DNA from 2 places in the Pseudarthrobacter sp. NPDC092439 genome. Region 2 is predicted to be linked to the other one. Evidence: predicted binding sites of a transcription regulator. Region 2 holds the regulator's gene; the other holds the start of a gene.
What was found. The regulator HrcA, encoded in region 2, represses chaperone genes, less so after heat shock. The targets are predictions, from matches to a motif close to TTNGCACTCGNNNNNNNCGAGTGCNAA.
Positions count from the first base shown of each region.

Region 1: the regulator HrcA is predicted to act here: its motif matches at 3,772-3,798, upstream of groES (co-chaperone GroES).

Region 1 is NZ_JBIVQB010000001.1:987,280-996,897, reverse strand. It holds gene ACIQCM_RS04625 (glycoside hydrolase family 3 N-terminal domain-containing protein) at 1-329, shown strand, start outside; gene ACIQCM_RS04620 (shikimate 5-dehydrogenase) at 388-1,185, shown strand; gene ACIQCM_RS04615 (SAM-dependent methyltransferase) at 1,169-2,419, opposite strand; gene ACIQCM_RS04610 (hypothetical protein) at 2,473-2,862, shown strand; gene ACIQCM_RS04605 (DMT family transporter) at 2,793-3,728, opposite strand; gene groES (co-chaperone GroES) at 3,956-4,249, shown strand; gene groL (chaperonin GroEL) at 4,326-5,936, shown strand; partial or broken gene ACIQCM_RS04590 (ATP-dependent DNA ligase) at 6,030-7,554, shown strand; gene ACIQCM_RS04585 (acyltransferase family protein) at 7,634-9,618, shown strand, end outside.
Region 2 is NZ_JBIVQB010000001.1:355,781-365,398, forward strand. It holds gene dnaJ (molecular chaperone DnaJ) at 1-789, opposite strand, end outside; gene hrcA (heat-inducible transcriptional repressor HrcA) at 817-1,830, opposite strand; gene ACIQCM_RS01675 (DUF3097 domain-containing protein) at 2,006-2,860, shown strand; gene ACIQCM_RS01680 (DUF4870 domain-containing protein) at 2,985-3,404, shown strand; gene hemW (radical SAM family heme chaperone HemW) at 3,488-4,717, opposite strand; gene lepA (translation elongation factor 4) at 4,754-6,607, opposite strand; gene rpsT (30S ribosomal protein S20) at 7,033-7,293, shown strand; gene holA (DNA polymerase III subunit delta) at 7,380-8,273, opposite strand; gene ACIQCM_RS01705 (ComEC/Rec2 family competence protein) at 8,222-9,618, opposite strand, start outside.

The DNA.
Region 1 (9,618 bases), 630 kb from region 2:
TTCCGGGCGCTGTGCGGGTGACGGGCGGGGCCCCACGCGACCGGGCGCTGTTCGCCGCTGCTGCAGGCCGGGCGGGACTCAGGGTCGGTTCCGGCCCCGTGGTGAACCTCGTGGGCTTCGGCGGCAGGCCGGCTAAGGGCGATATTGCGGTGGCGCTGGACGCGCCCTGGGCCATCGCCGGGTCCACGGCCCCGGTGAAGCTGGCGCTTTACGGACGGACCCCGGGCGCGTTCGACGCACTGGCCGCGGTGCTGGCCGGGAAGGCGACAGCCCCTGGGAAGCTGCCGGCCGCCGTCGGACGCTACCCTGTGGGTACGGGCTGCCGCTGACGCGCCGGTAACACCCCGCAGGGGGTTAAATGGTTCCGTGCCCATTCTGAACAAAGACATGACCCTGTGTATCTCCCTGTCCGCGCGCCCCAGTAATAACGGGACCCGCTTCCACAACCACCTGTACGGGCAGCTTGGCCTGAACTGGATCTACAAGGCGTTCGCTCCGGCCAACCTGGAGCAGGCCATCGCCGGGGTCCGCGGCCTGGGCATCCGGGGCTGCGCCGTATCCATGCCGTACAAGGAGGACGTGATCGCGCTGGTGGACCGGATGGATCCTTCCGCCCAGGCGATCGACTCGGTGAACACCATCGTCAACACGGACGGGCACCTCACGGCGTACAACACGGATTTCACCGCCATCGAACAGCTCCTCGCCGCTAATGCGGTGCCTCCCGGCTATTCGGTTCTTGTCCAGGGCGCCGGCGGCATGGCCAAAGCCACGGTTGCTGCCCTGCGCGATGCAGGCTTCGGCGATGTCACCATTATCGCGCGGAACGGGGCCGCCGGGCGGGCGCTCGCGGAGCAGTACGGTTTCCGGTGGCAGCCGGCGCTGGAGGGCGCCACGGCGGACCTGATCATCAACGTGACGCCCATCGGCATGGCCGGAGGCGCCGAGGCGGAGGCGCTTTCCTTCCCGCAGGAAACGGTCGACGCCGCACGGCTGATTTTCGACGTTGTGGCACTTCCCGCCGAAACACCACTGATCCGGGCCGCCCGCGCCGCCGGCAAGCCTGTGATTACCGGGGCGGAGGTGGCCACCATCCAAGCGCTGGAACAGTTTGTCCTTTACACCGGCATCCGGCCTTCGCCGGAGCAGGTGCGCGCGGCCGAGGAGTTCATGCGGGCGCAGTAGCTGCGCTTGGGGCCGGTTCCACCACGACGGCCACCCGCTCCTCGCCGATGCGGGTGAGCACCAGGGTGGCGGACGTTCCGGCACCCTTCCGGGCAGCTTTGCCGGAGGGGAGCAGCTGCTTGCGGAGCTCCTCCGGGGTCACGGCCGTGCCGCGCTTCTTGATATCCAGCACCGTGATGCCGTTGTCCTTCACCCATGCCTTGAGCGCCTTGACGTTGTAGGGCATGACCTCCAGGACCCGGTAGGCGCGCGCGAAGGGCGTCTCGACCAGTTCCGGCGCGCAGAAGTAGGCGATGTGCTCATCCACCAGGTGCCCGCCCAGCTGGAGCGCGACGTCGGCCACCAGCCCCGCGCGGATCACCGCACCGTCGGGTTCGTAAAGGTAGCCCTCCACCGCTCCCACGGCCGCCTCCGGGCCCGCACCGAAGTCCTCGCCGCTGGTAACCTCGGCCGCTCCCTGCGGGCCGAGGACCAGGGCGGCGCGGCGGACGCCGGGCCTGCTGACCGCGTTGAACCACAGCGTCACCTCCGTGACGTCACCGCCCACGGATACCCACTGGGCTTCGCAGTCGGCGGGAACGGACTCGTGCGGCATTCCCGGGCCCATCTTCACGCCCACCGCCTTGCCGGTGGCGGCCAGTGCTTCCACGAAGGAAAGCGGCGGGGAGAAGGCCTCCGGATCCCAGATGCGCCGGGTGCCGGACGTGGAGGTGACGCGGCGCGCGGGATCCAGCCAGACGCCGTCGGCTTCTTCGAGGGAAACCGATGTGGCGTCCGCGTGGACCACCGTGGCGTTGGGGAAGGGAATGAGGTTCACCGTGGCACAGGCGGCCGTGGTTTCGTCCATTTCCACGGCGGTGACGGTGAGATCCAGCGAGGCCATGGCCAGGGAGTCTGCGCCGAGTCCGCAGCCCAGGTCCGCCACGTGCCGGATGCCGGCCGCGGCGAAGCGCTGCGCATGGCGGGCCGCGACGTTCAGCCGTGTGGCCTGCTCCAGCCCTGCCTGGGTGAAGAGCATCCGGGAGGCGAACTCGCCGAACTTTGCCTCGGCCCGGGTCCGGAGCCGCGATTGCGTGAGGACAGCGGAAACCAGGGCGGGGGAGTGGCCTGCCTTCCGGAGGGCTGCATTGAGCCCGAAGGACTCGTCCTCGCGGTACGGGCCCAGGGAGCCCAGCAGGTCCCAGCCTTCGGGGGTGAGCAGCGGCGCAATCTGGTCCTGGGGAGCTTCAGCCATGGGTTCCAGCCTAGTGGAGGAGTATCCCGTCCGATGCGGATAGGGTTGATGGCATGAACGACGCAGCGGGACCCCGGCAGGACGGTATGGACGACCCAACGGACACCGGGGCCGTGCACAAGGGCCCGTTGCGGTTTGCCCGGCCGGCGCTGATCGCCGCCGCCACGGTGGCCGTGGTCTGCCTGGCGCTGCTGGTCATCATCTTCATGCTGGACGCGTTCAATGCCACCGTTTACTCCGTGGGCGGCAACAGCATCCAGGACGACACACAGGAGGCGCGCGACATCCGCGGACTCTACGCAGGAGCCCGTGCCGGCGGCATGGTGGTCCTGGTGGTGTCGCTGCTGACTGCCGCGGCGGCCGCCGTCGTACTTTACCGCGGACGCAACCAGGCAACCGGCGACGGCGACGAGGACGTCGACTTCGAGGACCTGGGCCGCTGAGGCCCGCCCGGCCGCTGCCCGGCGCTGGTCAGGAACACCCCTGATATCACCAGGACCCCGCCCAGGACCTGCGTAACGCTGATGGGCCGGCCCAGCAGCACCGTGATGATGGCGGTGAACACCGCAATGAGGTTCAGGTAGTTCCCGGCATTCGCCGGCGATGTCCGGGTCAGGGCCAGGTTCCACAGCAGGTACGAGCCCAGCGACGGGAAGACCACGATGAACGCCAGGGACCATGCCTCGGCGGGAGCCGACGGCAGGCCTGCTCCGGTTGCGGCCGCGACGGGAGCCAGGACGACGGCCGCCATGGCCACCTGGACGGCCGTGGACGTGATGGCAGGCAGCGACTGCCGCCGGGCCAGGACCGTGTAGCCTGCCCACACCGTGATGGCGGCGAGGATCAGCAGTTCCCCGGCCTTGAGGGAGAACGTCAGCAGGCGGTGGAGTTCCCCTCCGGTCAGGACCAGCAGGACGCCCGCCAGGCCCAGCGCGACTCCCAGCCAGCTGGCCGGGGCCGGCCGGTCACGGAACAGCACCACGGCCAGCACCAGGATGAGGGCGGGGTTGGCAGCGGTGACCAGCGAGGCGTTCAGGGCCGAGGTGTGCCCCAGGGCGCTGTACAGCAGCAGCGTGTAGCCGGTCATGCCCAGGCAACTGAGCAACAGCAGCAACGGCCACTGCCGGAGGACGGCCCGCCAGTCCGGCCGGTCGATGACTTGGGCCAGCACCAGCAGCGGCAGCGCAGCCAGCGCCCAGCGCCAGAACGTCAGCTGCAACGGAGCCATCGTTTCCACGGCGGCATGGCCCACCACGAAGTTGCCGGCCCAGAAAAGGGTGGCCAGGGTCAGGTAAATCGCAGCTCGCACCGCTCAAATCTACAGGTCCGCGCGTCCGCCCGTGACGAAAATGCTGGCACTCGCCTTGACCGAGTGCTAACCCGTGCATAGAGTCTTCATTAGCACTCTCCCTAGGCGGGTGCTAACACATGAAGAGCTGCCAGCCAGGCTGCTGCCGGCACCGCGACGACGGTTTGCCAGCCAGTGCGGGAGAGCTTTCCAGTCCACGAATTTGCTGACGAAAAGGAGAGGTCCGAGTGTCGGTCTCTATTAAGCCTCTTGAGGATCGTATTGTTGTCCGCCCGCTCGAAGCCGAGCAGACCACGGCTTCCGGCCTGGTGATCCCGGACTCCGCGCAGGAGAAGCCCCAGGAAGGCGAAGTTGTTGCAGTTGGCCCCGGCCGCTTCGAGGACGGCAACCGCGTACCTGTTGACGTGGCCGTCGGCGACGTCGTCATCTACTCCAAGTACGGCGGAACCGAAGTCAAGACCGGTGGCACCGAGTACCTCGTGCTGTCCGCCCGCGACGTTCTGGCGATCGTCGTTAAGTAACCTCCGGATCCCCGTGCTGCCTGTCCAGTTTGCGCTGGCCGGCGGCGCGGGGTTCTGTCTTTGAAAGGACACCACCATGGCAAAGCAGCTTGCGTTTGATGACGCTGCCCGCCGGGCCCTCGAGGCCGGCATCGATAAGCTCGCCAACACCGTCAAGGTGACGCTCGGCCCCCGCGGCCGCAACGTCGTCCTGGACAAGAAGTGGGGCGCGCCCACCATCACGAACGATGGCGTGACCATCGCCCGCGAAGTGGAACTGGACGATCCTTACGAGAACCTTGGCGCCCAGCTGGCCAAGGAAGTTGCCACCAAGACCAACGATGTTGCCGGTGACGGCACCACTACCGCAACGGTTCTGGCCCAGGCACTGGTCAAGGAAGGCCTGCGCAACGTTGCCGCAGGTGCGGCTCCCGGCCAGATCAAGCGCGGCATCGAGGTTTCCGTGGAAGCCGTCGCCGCCCGCCTGCTGGAGAACGCCCGTCCGGTTGAGGGCACCCAGGTTGCCAGTGTGGCTGCCATCTCCGCACAGAGCGAAGAAATTGGCGAGCTCCTTGCCGAAGCCTTCGGCAAGGTGGGCAAGGATGGTGTGATCACCATCGAGGAATCCTCCACCACCCAGACCGAACTGGTCCTGACCGAAGGCATGCAGTTCGACAAGGGCTACCTGTCCCCGTACTTCATCACGGACGCGGACCGCCAGGAAGCCGTCCTCGAGGACGCCCTCATCCTGATCAACCAGGGCAAGATCTCCTCGCTGCAGGAGTTCCTGCCGCTGCTGGAGAAGGCGCTGCAGTCGTCCAAGCCGCTGTTCATCATTGCCGAAGACGTTGACGGCGAGGCACTCTCCACGCTGATCGTCAACCGCATCCGCGGCACCCTGAACGTGGTTGCCGTCAAGGCCCCGGGCTTCGGCGACCGCCGCAAGGCCATGCTTCAGGACATCGCCACCCTCACCGGTGCTCAGGTTGTCTCCCCGGAGCTTGGCCTCAGCCTGGACACCGTGGGCCTCGAGGTGCTGGGTACTGCCCGCCGCATCACGGTCACCAAGGACAACACCACCATCGTGGACGGCGCAGGTTCTGCCGAGGACGTGTCCGCACGCGTCGCGCAGCTGCGTGCCGAGCTGGCCCGCACCGACTCCGACTGGGACCGCGAAAAGCTCCAGGAGCGCCTGGCCAAGCTGGCCGGCGGCATCGGTGTCATCAAGGTCGGCGCTGCCACCGAGGTTGAACTGAAGGAAAAGAAGCACCGCATCGAGGACGCCGTGTCCTCCACCCGCGCTGCCCTCGAAGAAGGCATTGTCTCCGGTGGCGGTTCAGCCCTGATCCACGCCCTGAAGGCACTGGATGAGGACCCTGCCGTGCAGGCACTCGAAGGCGACGCGGCTGCTGCCGTGGGCATCGTCCGGCGTGCACTGACCCAGCCGCTGCGCTGGATCGCGCAGAACGCCGGCTTCGACGGCTACGTCATCGTGGCCAAGGTCGGCGAACTGGAAGCCAACCACGGCTTCAACGCCAAGTCCGGTGAGTACGAGGACCTGATCGCCGCAGGCGTGATCGACCCCGTCAAGGTGACCCGCGCGGCTCTCCGCAACGCGGCTTCCATCGCCGCCCTGGTCCTCACCACCGAGACCCTGGTGGTGGAGAAGCCGGCTGAGGAAGACGAGCACGCAGGCCACAGCCACTAAAGCAAGGCCATACAACAAAAAACCGGTCCGGCATTTGCCGGGCCGGTTTTTTGTCTGCCGCTGCTCTTGCCATGCCCGTGGCAGACTGGTGCCATGCTGCTCGATGAGCTCGTGAAAACCACTGACGCGGTCTCATCCACACGCTCCCGGCTCGCCAAGGTCGAGGCGCTCGCAGAGCTGCTGCGCCGGCTTGAACCTGCCGAAATCGCCACCGCCGTCGGCATGCTCACGGCACGGCCGCGGCAGGGACGGGTGGGCGTGGGCTGGCGCGGAATGTCGGCCGCCCGGGGAACGCCTGCGGCGGTGCCGGGCCTGACTATCGCCGACGTCGACGCCGCGTTGGACCGCCTCCTCGGCACGGCCGGAACCGGGTCCGCCGCGGAGCGTATCGCCACCCTTCGGGCCCTCATGTCCGCCGCGACGGAACGGGAGCAGGCCTTCATTGCCGGCGTCCTCCTCGGTGAGCTGCGCACCGGCGCCTTGGAAGGCGTGCTGACCGACGCCGTCGCCCGGGGCCGCCCGGCGGCCCGTTGAAGCGGTGCGCCGCGCCGCGATGCTTTCCGGCGACCTGGGCGGCACCGCGCGGCTGGCGCTTACCGGAACGGAGGCCGAGCTCGACGCGGTGGGCCTCGTCGTCGGCCGCCCGGTGCAGCCCATGCTCGCCGCAACGGCATCCACCGTCCGGGCTGCGCTGGAGACCACGGGGGAGGCGTCGGTGGAGTTCAAGCTCGACGGCGCCCGCATCCAGGTTCACAGGTCCGGCGACGACGTACGCATCTACACGCGCACCCTGGCGGAGGTGACGCACCGGCTGCCTGAGGTGGCGGACCTGGTACGGGGACTGCCGGTGCGCGACGTGATCCTCGACGGGGAAACCCTGGCGCTGGGGGAGGACGGTGCACCGCGGCCCTTCCAGGAGACCATGTCGCGGTTCGGAGCGGACACGGCGCGCGCCACGCTACTGCATCCGTGGTTCTTCGACGTGCTGCACATCGACGGACGCGATCTGTTGGAGGAGCCGCTGGCGGTGCGCCTGGGGGTGCTCGAACGCATCGCGCCCGGCCACCGGATCCCCGGGCAGGTCACAGCCGACCCCGCGGCTGCCGAGAACGTCTCCCGCGAGGCGCTCGCCGCCGGACACGAGGGGGTGGTGGTAAAGGCTGTTGGCTCCCCCTACGCGGCCGGCCGCCGCGGGTCCAACTGGATCAAGGTCAAACCGGTGCTCACCTACGACCTGGTGGTGCTTGCCTGCGAGTGGGGGTCGGGACGCCGGACAGGATTGCTGTCCAACCTGCACCTCGGAGCCCTCGATCCCGCCGGCGAGTTCGGCGAGCCCGGCGGCTACGTGATGGTGGGGAAGACCTTCAAGGGCCTCACGGACGAACTGCTGCGCTGGCAGACGCAGCGGTTTCAGGAGATCGAGGTGCGGCGGACGGCCAACACGCTTTGGGTGGAGCCGGTCACTGTGGTGGAAATAGCGATCGACGGCGTGCAGCAGTCCACGCGCTACCCTGGCGGCATCGCCCTCCGGTTCGCCCGGGTCAAGCGCTACCGGGACGACAAAACGCCTGCCGAAGCGGACACCATCCAGGCTCTGCGGGCCCTGCTGCGCTCCTGACCGGGCTGCTTGTCGCTGCGCGAAGGTACGGTCCGTTTAGGGGCCGGGAGCCCATTTCGGCTAAACTTGAGGGTTTGTGATGGGCTCCGAAGGGTTATCCGTGTCGAATCTCAGGACCACAGTCGCACCGCACGAAGGTGCCGCGCAGCAACAAAACAACCGAAAACAGGCTTTCCGCCCTGAGGTGCAAGGCCTGCGCGCCCTTGCCGTCCTCATGGTTGTCGCTTACCACGTGTGGCTGGGCCGGGTTTCCGGCGGAGTGGATGTTTTCCTGCTGATCTCGGCGTTCCTGCTGACGCTTTCATTTGTCCGGAAGGCCGAGTCCGGCCGCCCGTTCCGGCTCGCCGCCCACTGGCTGCACCTGTTCAAACGGCTGCTGCCCGCCGCCGTCGTGGTCATCCTTGGCGTACTGGCCGGAACCTGGCTGTTCCTGCCGCAGAGCCGCTGGCCGGAGGTCCTGGACCAGGCGTGGGCATCCCTGCTGTACCGCCAGAACTGGCTGCTGGCCGATACTGCCGTGGACTACTACGCGCAGGACCACGCCGGTGCCAGCCCGCTGCAGCACTTCTGGTCCCTGTCGATCCAGGGCCAGGTCTTCATCCTGTGGCCGCTCATCCTTGCCGGCTGCGCCGCCCTCCTGCCGTTGGTCCGTCGCCTTCCCGGCCGCGTGCCCGAAGCCCGGCTTGCCGTTTCCCGCCTGACGTACAGGGGGCTGCTGGCGATCGTGTTCGGGACCGTTTTTGCCGTCTCGCTCGCCTATTCCGTGGAACAGACGGCCACCAACCAGGCCTACGCCTACTTCGATACCAGAACGCGCCTGTGGGAATTCGCCCTGGGTTCGCTGCTGGCTTTGTCGCTGCCTTACCTGAAGCCCGGAGAGGCCGTCCGCGTCCTGCTGGGCTGGGCAGGCATCGCCGCGATGGTCGCGTGCGGCCTCCTTCTTACTGTGGACCGCTCCTTCCCGGGGTTTGTAGCCCTGTGGCCCACCCTCGCCGCCGCGGCCGTGATCGTGGCCGGCCAAAGCGGCAGCCGCTTCGGCGTGGACCGGATCCTCAGCAGCCGGCCGCTGGTGGCGCTGGGTGACAACTCCTACGCGCTCTACCTCTGGCATTGGCCCATCCTGGTCCTTTCGCTCGCCGCCACGGGAGTGCAGGACCCCAACCTTTCGCAGGGACTGTGGATTGTGGGCGCATCGATTGCGCTGGCGGTGCTGACGACGCGCTTCGTGGAGAAACCCCTTCGTGACTGGCACTGGCCGCAGCGGCGCACCTGGCGGAACGCCGTCGTCGTGGTTGCCTGCGGCGCCCTCCTGGCCGGCCCCGTGGCGGTCTGGCAGACCACGCTCAGCGCCGAGGAAAGCGCGACGGCGGCCCAGCCCAAGGAGCTCACGCCGGGTGCCGCGGCACTCAGCCCCGAAAACGCCGGGCAGCCCGTTCCCGAAGCGCGGACCATCCCGGGTCCCACCGCCCTCGATGACGACTGGGCGGGCATCAGCGATCCCTGCGTGGACGCGAACGCCACCGACGATCCCATCCTCGAGGGCTGCCGGCAGCAGCTGCCGGAGGGCAACGTGACCAAGCGCATTGTTGTTCTGGGAGACTCCCACTCCCAGCAGTACCTGGCCGCGCTGGAGCCCTTGGCGGCCGAACGCGGCTGGGAGCTGGTCACCCTCCTGATGCCGGCCTGCCGCTTCGGTGCGGAATCGGAGGCGCGCAATGCCGAATGCAACGCCTACAACAGTGCCGCTTCCGCGTATGTCCTGGAGCACCGGCCCGACGCCGTCTTCACCGTCGCCTCGCTGACGCACGAGGTGGCGCCGTATGAAACGGAAGTTCCAGGTTACCTGGAGGGGATACAGCCGTTCGCGGACGCGGGAATCGAGATCATCGGCATCCGCGACAACCCGCGGTTCACCTTCAACATGCCCGAGTGCGCCCAGCGCAGCGGCGCCGGAGCAGCGGAGTGCAATCCGCCGCTGGGCGAATCCCTGGTTCAGCCCTCGCCGCTGGAGAACTACCGCGGCAAGGTGAAGGGTTTGCACCTGATGGACATGAGCGACTTCAT
Region 2 (9,618 bases):
GTCATCGCCGTCACGGACGTACGTGGGATCGTTGTTGACCCGGATTTCCACGTAGAGGTCGCCTGACGGCCCGCCCGCGGGACCGGCCTCCCCCTGTCCCGAGAGCTGGATGCGGGTTCCGGTGGCAACGCCGGCAGGAACCTTGATGGTGAGTGACCGGCGGCTGCGGATGCGGCCCTGGCCGCTGCACTCGTTGCACGGATCCTTGATGACGGTGCCGAAGCCCTCACACGTACCGCAGGGTGCGGCGGTCATGACCTGTCCAAGAATGGAACGGACTGCCCGCTGGACCTGGCCGCTGCCGCCGCAGATGTCACAGCGCTCAGGGTGCGATCCCGGCTGGCAGCAGGAGCCCTCGCAGGTGGGGCAGGTAACGGCGGTATCGACCTCAAGCTTCTTGTTGACGCCAAAGACGGCGTCGCGCAGTTCAATGCGCACGCTGATCAGGGCGTCCTGCCCGCGGCGGACACGCGACGCCGGGCCGGTGGTGCCTCCGGCTCCGAAGAATGTGTCGAAGATGTCCTGGAAGGCGAAGCCCTGGCCGGCATATCCACCGCCGCCGAACCCGTTGTCCGTGCCGTTCTCGTTGCCCGTGGTGTCGTAGACGCGGCGCTTCTGCGGATCCGAGAGGACCTCGTAGGCGTGGGTCACTGCCTTAAAGCGGTCCGAGGCATCCTGGCCGGGGTTGACGTCGGGGTGGAGCGTGCGGGCCAGCTTGCGGTAGGCCTTCTTGATCTCTTCCCCCGTAGCCTCCGGCGAGACTCCAAGGACGTCATAGTGGCTGCTCAAAGTTGGTTTCTCTTCCTTGTTGTAACGTCAGGGTCCCAGGATCCGGGACAGGTACCGTGCCACGGCGCGCACGGCGGCCATGGTGGTGGGGTAGTCCATCCGCGTGGGTCCGAGTACTCCGATTTTCGCTGCACTGTCCGGACCGTAGCCCGTAGCCACCACGGAAGCTTCCGCCAGGCCGTCGTACGGGTTTTCCCGTCCGATGCTCACGGCCACGCCGCGGTGGTCCTGCGCCATTTCGCCCAGGAGCCGCAGCATGACCACTTGCTCCTCCAGTGCTTCCAGGACCGGCCCGATGCTGAGTGGAAAGTCCACGTTGGAACGGGCCAGGTTGGCGGTGCCGGCCATGACCATGCGGTCTTCCCGGCTGGTGTGCGCCAGTCCTTCCAGGCCATGCGCCAGAGCTTGGGCCGCCTGCCGCTGGCCGGGGCCCACCGCGGAAACCACCGCCGGCAGGGACTGGGCCAACTGGCTGAGCGCCGTACCGCCCAGCGATCCCAGGAACCGGGTCCGCAGCGCGGCAAGTGCGTCGTCTCCCAGGTCCTGCCCGACGTCGACCACCCGCTGGTCCACCTTGCCGCTGTTGGCGATCAGCACCACCAAAACCTTGCGCGGGGCAAGCAGGACGAATTCGATGTGGCGGACCAGCGCCCGGCTGAGGTGTGGATACTGCACCACGGCAACCTGGTTGGTGAGCTGCGACAGCAGGCGCACGGTCCGGTCCAGGACGTCGTCGAGATCGTCCGCGCCCTCCAGCAGCGACTGGATGGCGCGGCGCTCCGCCTGGGAAAGGGGCTTCACAGCCGAGATCTGGTCCACGAACAGGCGGTAGCCCTTGTCCGTGGGAATCCGGCCCGCACTGGTATGGGGTGCTGTAATGAGCCCCTCATCCTCCAGCGCCGCCATGTCATTGCGGATGGTCGCACTGGAGACGCCGAGATGGTGCCGCTCCACGAGGGCCTTGGAACCGACCGGCTCGCGGGAGTGGACATAGTCCTCAACGATGGCCCGCAGCACTTCCAGCTTGCGCGGTTCGCTCACACTCCACCTCCATCCAGGGTCCGGGGCGGCCTCGCCGGCCCGGTCAGCGCCACCATGACTGTTAGCACTCGACATGCCTTAGTGCTAACAGTCTATTATGACTCGCCCCGTTGTTAGCATTGGTACCGCTCCGGGGGAACGGGGCAACTGATCTATCACTAGGCGGAATGAATCCATGGATTACCAGAACTGGGGCCCCCGGGATATGTCGGCTCCTGCCAGGACCGCGCTGCCCGAGGTGCCGGTGGAGCGCGGCATGGTCCTTGAGGACGTCCAGTCGGGATGGGTGGGTGCGGTCACCCGGGTAGAGAAGTCCGGCGGCATGCATGTGGTCGCGCTGGAGGACCGGCGCGGAAAGTCCCGCTCCTTCAAACTGGGCTTCGGCTTCCTCCTCGAGGGCCGGCCGATCCGGCTGCTGCCGCCGGCTCCACGCACCGCCGCAGGACAGGCAGGCGGACCTGGCCGTACCGCGTCTGGTTCCGTGCGGGTCCCCGGCCAGCGCGCACAGGTGGCCAAGGCGAGCCGCATCTGGGTGGAAGGCAAGCACGACGCCGAACTGGTGGAGAAGGTATGGGGAGACGACCTCCGGGTGGAGGGCATCGTCGTCGAACCCCTCCACGGCATTGACGACCTCGCCGCGGCGGTGGCGGAATTCCGCCCCGGCCCCGGACGGCGGCTTGGTGTCCTGGTGGACCACCTCGTTCCCGACTCCAAGGAATCCCGCATTGCGGAGGCCGTGATGTCCTCACCGGGCGCGGCCGGCAACGTCCTTATTGTCGGTCACCCGTACGTGGACGTGTGGCAGGCAATCCGCCCGTCCGTGCTGGGCATCGAACAGTGGCCGGTGGTGCCCCGCGGGCAGGACTGGAAGACCGGGATACTGGCCGCCTTCGGCTGGCCGCATGAAACGAAGGAGGACATCGGCCTGGGCTGGCAGAAACTGCTGGGCGCCGTCCGGACCTACGCAGACCTGGAGGCGTCGCTGCTGGGACGCGTGGAAGAAGTGATCGATTTCCTCACCGTCCCCTAAAAGGCGGAGCCATGCCTGGCAGACAGTATTCTTATTAGTGCAGGTTCGCCAATTCCCGGCGGACCGGCAGCACAGGGCACCATGTACCCGCCGGCACCAATAGCACTCCAGAAGGAATCAGACCGTGGCAGAAAACGCACGTGATCACAGGAACCGCCAGGACGGCCCGGGCCGCTCCGAATACCACGGCGTTCCGGCGAATGCGCTGCCGCTGACGGCCAGCGAGGACCGGCAGTGGGCCACGCTGGCGCACTTTGGCGGCATCCTTGGCTGTGTGCCGTCTCTCCTGATCTACCTGATCTTCCGGGACCGCGGGCCGTTTACCGCGCAGGAGTCCAAGGAAGCACTGAACTTCAGCCTGCCACCCACCATCGCGGCCGTCATCGCCAATATCCTGGTGTTCGTCCCGGTGGTGGGCAACATCTTCGCCGTGATCGCGACCCTCATCTGGATCGCCCTCACGTGCTTCTCGGTCTCCGCCGGTATCCACGTGAACAAGGGCCAGCCGCACCGCTACCAGTACAACCTGCGCTGGATCAAGTAAGCCCACTGCAACGCGGGGTCACTTTTCGCCTCATATCGGCACGTTATGGGGACCGGAGTGACCCCGCGTTTCAGTTCACGGAACTAGTCCGGCAGCAGACGTCGGACCACGGCGTCAGCCAGGAGCCGGCCTTTGAGGGTCAGGACCAGGCGGCCGCGGAAGGCGGCGGCCGGTTCCACCAGGCCGTCGGCTATCAGTCCGGCCACTTCGTGGCGGCCCGCCGGTTTCAGCGAGGCAACGTCCAGCCCCGTGGAGAGTCGGGTCTCCAGCATCACGTGCTCCACGGCACGGGTCTCCAGGTCCAGAGTTTCCCTGCCGGCTGCCGGTGAGAGCCCCTGGCCCAGCCGGCCGGCATAGGCGGTGGGGTGCTTGACGTTCCACCAGCGCACGCCGCCCACGTGGGAGTGCGCGCCCGGACCGATGCCCCACCAGTCATCCCCGCGCCAATAGGCGAGGTTGTGGCGGCAGGCGTGGCGCGGCGTCCGGGCCCAGTTGCTGACCTCGTACCAGCCGAGCCCTGCTTCGGTGATGAGCTGGTCGGCGAGTTCATACTTGGCGGCATGATCGTCGTCGTCAATTTCCGGTACCTGGCCCCTGCGGATCTGCCCCGCAAGCTTGGTTCCGTCCTCAACGATCAGCGCGTAGGCGCTGATGTGGTCCGGGCCGTAGGACAGCGCCGTTTCGAGCGAGAAGCGCCAGTCATCCAGCGACTCCCCCGGTGTCCCGTAGATCAGGTCCAGGCTCACGTCCAGGCCGGCCTCGCGGGCCCACCGGACCACCTGCGGCACCCGTGCCGGCGAATGCGTCCGGTCCAGGACCTTGAGCACGTGCGGGACCGCGGACTGCATGCCGAAGGAAACCCGGGTGAACCCCGCCTCCTTCAGGACGGCAAGCGATTCCGGCGTGACGGAATCCGGGTTGGCCTCAGTGGTGACCTCGGCGCCGTCCTCGATTCCCCACCGATCAACGGCGGCGCGCAGGACCAGGGCAAGGTCCGCGGCAGGCATGAGCGTGGGCGTGCCGCCACCGAAGAACACGGTGCTGAGCGGACGTTCCGGCACGCCGGACGCGGACAGCACCCGGCCCGCGAACTCCACCTCGGCAGCGGCGGTGCCGGCGTAGGCGTCCTGCGATGCCCCGCCGCCCAGCTCGGTGGCCGTGTAGGTGTTGAAGTCGCAGTAGCCGCAGCGCACGGCGCAAAACGGAATATGGACGTACAGCCCGAAGCCGCGCCCCGCCGCGCCTTCCGCTGCCTGGCCAGGCAGGAGGCCGTCCGACGGCGCGGGGGCGCCCAGGGGAAGAACGCTAGGCATTGCTGCGGCCCTGGGAAAGTCCGGCCACGGTAACCACTACTTCTTCGCCTTGTCCTTGGACTCGTCGGTGGTCAGCGCGGCAATGAAGGCTTCCTGCGGAACCTCCACGCGGCCGACCATCTTCATGCGCTTCTTGCCCTCTTTCTGCTTTTCGAGGAGCTTGCGCTTTCGGGAGATGTCACCGCCGTAGCACTTGGCCAGGACGTCCTTGCGGATGGCCCGGATGCTTTCGCGGGCGATGATCCGGGATCCGATGGCAGCCTGGATGGGCACCTCGAACTGCTGCCTGGGAATGAGTTCACGGAGCTTGCCGGTCATCATCACGCCGTAGGCATAAGCCTTGTCCTTGTGGGTGATGGCACTGAAGGCGTCCACCTGTTCGCCCTGGAGCAGGATGTCCACCTTGACCAGGTCGGCGACCTGCTCGCCGTCGGCCTTCCAGTCCAACGATGCGTAGCCGCGCGTCTTGGACTTCAGGATGTCGAAGAAATCGAAGACGATCTCGGCCAGCGGAATCCAGTAACGCAGCTCCACCCGGTCCTCGGAGAGGTAGTCCATGCCCTTCATCTGGCCGCGGCGTCCCTGGCACAGCTCCATGATGGCCCCCACGAACTCATTGGGCGCCAGGATGGTGGCGGCGACCATGGGCTCACGGACCTCGCGGATCTTGCCGGAGGGGAACTCGCTGGGGTTGGTCACGGTGAGGACGCTCTTGTCCTCCATCGTCACTTCGTAAACCACGTTGGGTGCGGTGGAAATGAGGTCCAGGTTGAACTCCCGCTCCAGGCGTTCGCGCACAATCTCCAGATGGAGCAGGCCCAGGAAACCCACGCGGAAGCCGAAGCCAAGGGCCGCGGACGTTTCCGGTTCGTAGATCAGGGCGGCGTCGTTGAGCTTGAGCTTGTCCAAGGCATCGCGCAATACCGGGTAGTCGGTGCCGTCCAGGGGGTAAAGGCCGGAGAACACCATCGGCTTGGGGTCGGCGTAACCGCTGAGGGATTCCGACGCCGGTTTGGCCAGGTTTGTGACAGTGTCACCGACCTTGGACTGGCGGACGTCCTTCACACCGGTGATCAGGTAGCCCACCTCGCCGACGCCCAGGCCCTTGGAAGGTGTGGGCTCCGGGGAGCTGACGCCGATCTCGAGCAGCTCGTGCGAGGCCTTGGTGGACATCATCTGGATGCGCTCACGGGGGTGCAGCATGCCGTCGACCACCCGCACGTACGTGACCACGCCACGGTAGGTGTCGTAAACGGAGTCAAAGATCATGGCACGGGCCGGAGCGTCCGCGTTCCCTACGGGGGCGGGCAGGTCCATGACGATCTTGTCCAGCAGTGCTTCCACGCCCACGCCCGTTTTGCCCGACACCCGCAGCACATCTTCGGGCTCGCCGCCGATCAGGCTCGCCAGTTCGGCGGCGTACTTCTCGGGCTGGGCGGCAGGGAGGTCGATCTTGTTCAGCACCGGGATGATGGTGAGGTTATTTTCCATCGCCAGGTACAGGTTGGCCAGGGTCTGGGCTTCGATGCCCTGGGCGGCGTCAACCAGCAGCACAGCGCCTTCGCATGCTGCGAGGGACCGGGAGACCTCGTAGGTAAAGTCCACGTGGCCGGGGGTGTCGATCATGTTCAGGGCATAGCTGACGCCATCGACTTCCCATGGCATGCGGACCGCCTGGGACTTGATGGTGATGCCGCGCTCGCGCTCGATGTCCATCCGGTCCAGGTACTGTGCCTTCATGTCGCGTGCCTGCACCACGCCCGTGGACTGCAGCATGCGGTCTGCCAGGGTGGACTTGCCGTGGTCAATGTGCGCGATGATGCAGAAGTTCCGAATGATGGCCGGATCTGTCGCGGCGGGCACCGGGGCGGTGCGGGCCATGGGAGACACGCAGGGTCCTTACTGTTGGCTTTTCCGCGGCCGGCCGGCAGGAACGTTCACCGTTACCTTCGGAGGGCCGCACATCTTCAGCCTCCAGTGTCCCACGTCCCGGGGCGTGCCGCCGCATTCCGGCGCGGATTGCCGCCGCCGCTGCACGGCCCGCCGGGGCCGGGAGGGCAGGACCGCGGCCGTGGCAAAGCCCGGCCGGTTCGGTGCTCCGCGCTGGCGGGCGGGCGAGGAGGCCGTCCCGCAGCGGACACGGTCGTTCTGAAAATGGCCAGCCCGGGCGCTGACCTGCTATTCTTTATAGCTGTGTGTCCGTGCAGGTCGACGGCCACTGATGGTTGGCCGCCATAGGTATCCCCACGCCGCTCAGTCAATGGCCAATCTGAAAGCCCTCTAGACCATTTCCGCATTAAAAAGAGAGTTCACACGTGGCGAATATCAAGTCCCAGAAGAAGCGCATCCTCACCAACGAGAAGGCCCGTCTGCGCAACAACGCAGTCAAGTCCGAGCTGAAGACGGCCATCCGCGCCGTCAACACCGCCGTTGAGTCCACGGACAAGGATGCAGCTGCCGCTGCCCTGGTTACTGCCAGCCGCAAGCTGGACAAGGCTGTCAGCAAGGGTGTTCTGCACAAGAACAACGCAGCGAACCGCAAGTCGGCGATCTCCAAGAAGGTCAACGCACTGTAAGGTTTCCAGTTCGTTTGAACTGATGGCTGTGGCCGGTACCCCTCGGGTACCGGCCACACCTCTTTAAGCCGCATGCTTCAGCGGGGCTACCTGCCCTTGACCGACGTGGCGATGATACGGACGGCATGTTCCACCGCATAAACGGGGTCGCGCGAGAGCCCCTTCACCTGAGCGTCAGCCTCGGCGGTGGCCTGGATCGAGCGGACCAATCCATCGGGGGTCCAGCGGCGGACATCACGCTGCGCCTGCTCCACCAGCCATGGCTGCATCCCGAGTTCCGCGGCGACCTGCGCCGCCGATCCGGAGGCGCCGGCAACCCGGGCAACAGTCCGCAGCTTCGCCGCGAGTGCCGCCACAAGGGGCACCGGGTCGGCGCCGGTTGCCAACGCGTGCCGCAGGGTGGACAACGCCAAAGGGCCGTTGCCGGCCATTGCGGCATCAGCCACTTTGAAGGCGGTGGCTTCGATCCGGCCGCCGTAATAGCGGTCCACTACTTCCACCGTCACCGCCGAGGCCGCGTCCGCGATCAGTTGGCTGCAGGCTGCGGCGAGCTCGGACAAATTGGCTCCCACCGCATTGACCAGCGCATGTACGGCTTCTTGGTCGATCCGGCGGCCAGCGGCTTTGAACTCGGTGGCCACGAAGGCTGCCTTGTCCGCGTCCTTCTTGAGCGGCTGGCAGTCCACCACTGGCCAGCCGGCCTTCTTAATGGTGTCCAGCAGCTTTTTCCCCCGGTTGCCGCCCGCATGGCGCAGCACCAGGACGGCGTCATCACCGGGGTGGCCCAGATACGCCAGGGCGTCCGCCAGGAACGCGTCATTCATGGCCTCAACGGCCTCAACCTCGATGAGCTTGCTTTCGCCAAAAAGGGAGGGACTGACCTGCATGGCAAGCGTGCCGGCCTCGTAGCCGGAAGCGTTGATGCGGGTTACCTCCACCTCCGGGTCCGCGGCCCTGACTTGGGCGCGGATGCTGTCCACCGCCCTGGCGGCCAGGTAGTCTTCCGGGCCACTGACCAGGACGACGGCGGCCGGGGCAGCGTCCCGCCAGGCAGACGCGTTCGACGCCGGCGGACGGGTTGCACGCTTTTGCGCAGCGGCCATCGGGGGTTCCTTCCGGAAAGTGCTGTTGAGTAGTCAAGCCTGCCATGTCCGCGCGCCGCGTCCAAGCCGCGCGGACCGCCTATGGAGGCAACAGTGTGCTCCAGGTTTTCGAGCAGGCGTTCAGTCCTCCGGTGCGCCCGCACCACGAGCCTCGCCGCAGCAGCGGGTCGCAATGCGGCGGCCAGGAGGCTGTAGGTGAGCGCCGACAGCAGGACCATGGTCGCCATTCCTGCAGGTCCCTCCGGCCACGGCAGTGCGGCACCGGGAAGCCGTGCGGCGCCCCTGGCCACTGCGGCAACCACGCCGCAAAAAGTTCCCGACACCCCAATGAGCGCGGCCGCAAGCCAAGGGGCCAGGGCAACGAGCGGTACCGCAGCAGTCCCGAGGAGCGTGACGGGAGCCACCAGCGGCGCCGCCACCACGTTGGCGGGCAGCGAGTAGGTGGCGAACTGTGGCTGAAGCAGGACGATCACGGGCCCGCAAAGAAGTTGCGCGGACAGGGGAACCGCCACCAGGGCTGCTGCCCACCGCGGAACCCAGTGTGGCGTGGCCTCGATGATCCTGCGGCCGAGCACGATGATGCCCAAAGTTGCCAGGACGGACAGGAGGAAGCCGACGCTGCTGCCCAGGGCGGGGTCGGACAGAAGCAGGCCAATAACCGCCACGCAGAGGAAACTCAGGCCGCGGCCGGTCCGTCCGCCGGCAAGTGCCGCCACCGCCACAGCTCCCATCAGTGCCGCCCGCAGCACGCTTGCGTCAGGCCCCACCAGGACCACGAACAGTCCAAGCCCCGCCAGGGCGCCCGCCGCGGCCGGAACCCGCGGCAGCCTCGCCCCCCTGCAGGCGAAGAGGAGCGCGCCCAGGACCAGGCTGCAGTTGGCACCGCTGACAGCGGTCAGATGGGTCATGCCCACCATCTGCATGGCGCTTTCGAGTCCGCTGTCCAGCGCTGTGGTGTCGCCTGTGACCATACCCGGCAGCAGTCCCCGGGGGTCCGGCGCAAGAAAAGCCGCGGCCGCGACGAAGCGGGTCCTCAGGTCCCTGGCCGCGCCCTGAAGCCCCGTCCCCGCACCTGCCGGGGGCATCACGGCGGACGCGGCCAGGATGCCCGCTTCCACCTGTCCGGGTTCCGCCGGCCGCAGCGTACCGGCCACCCGGAAGACCTGTCCGGGAACCACGGCACCCCACCCTCCCCCGCCGATCACGACGAGCCGGGCCCGCG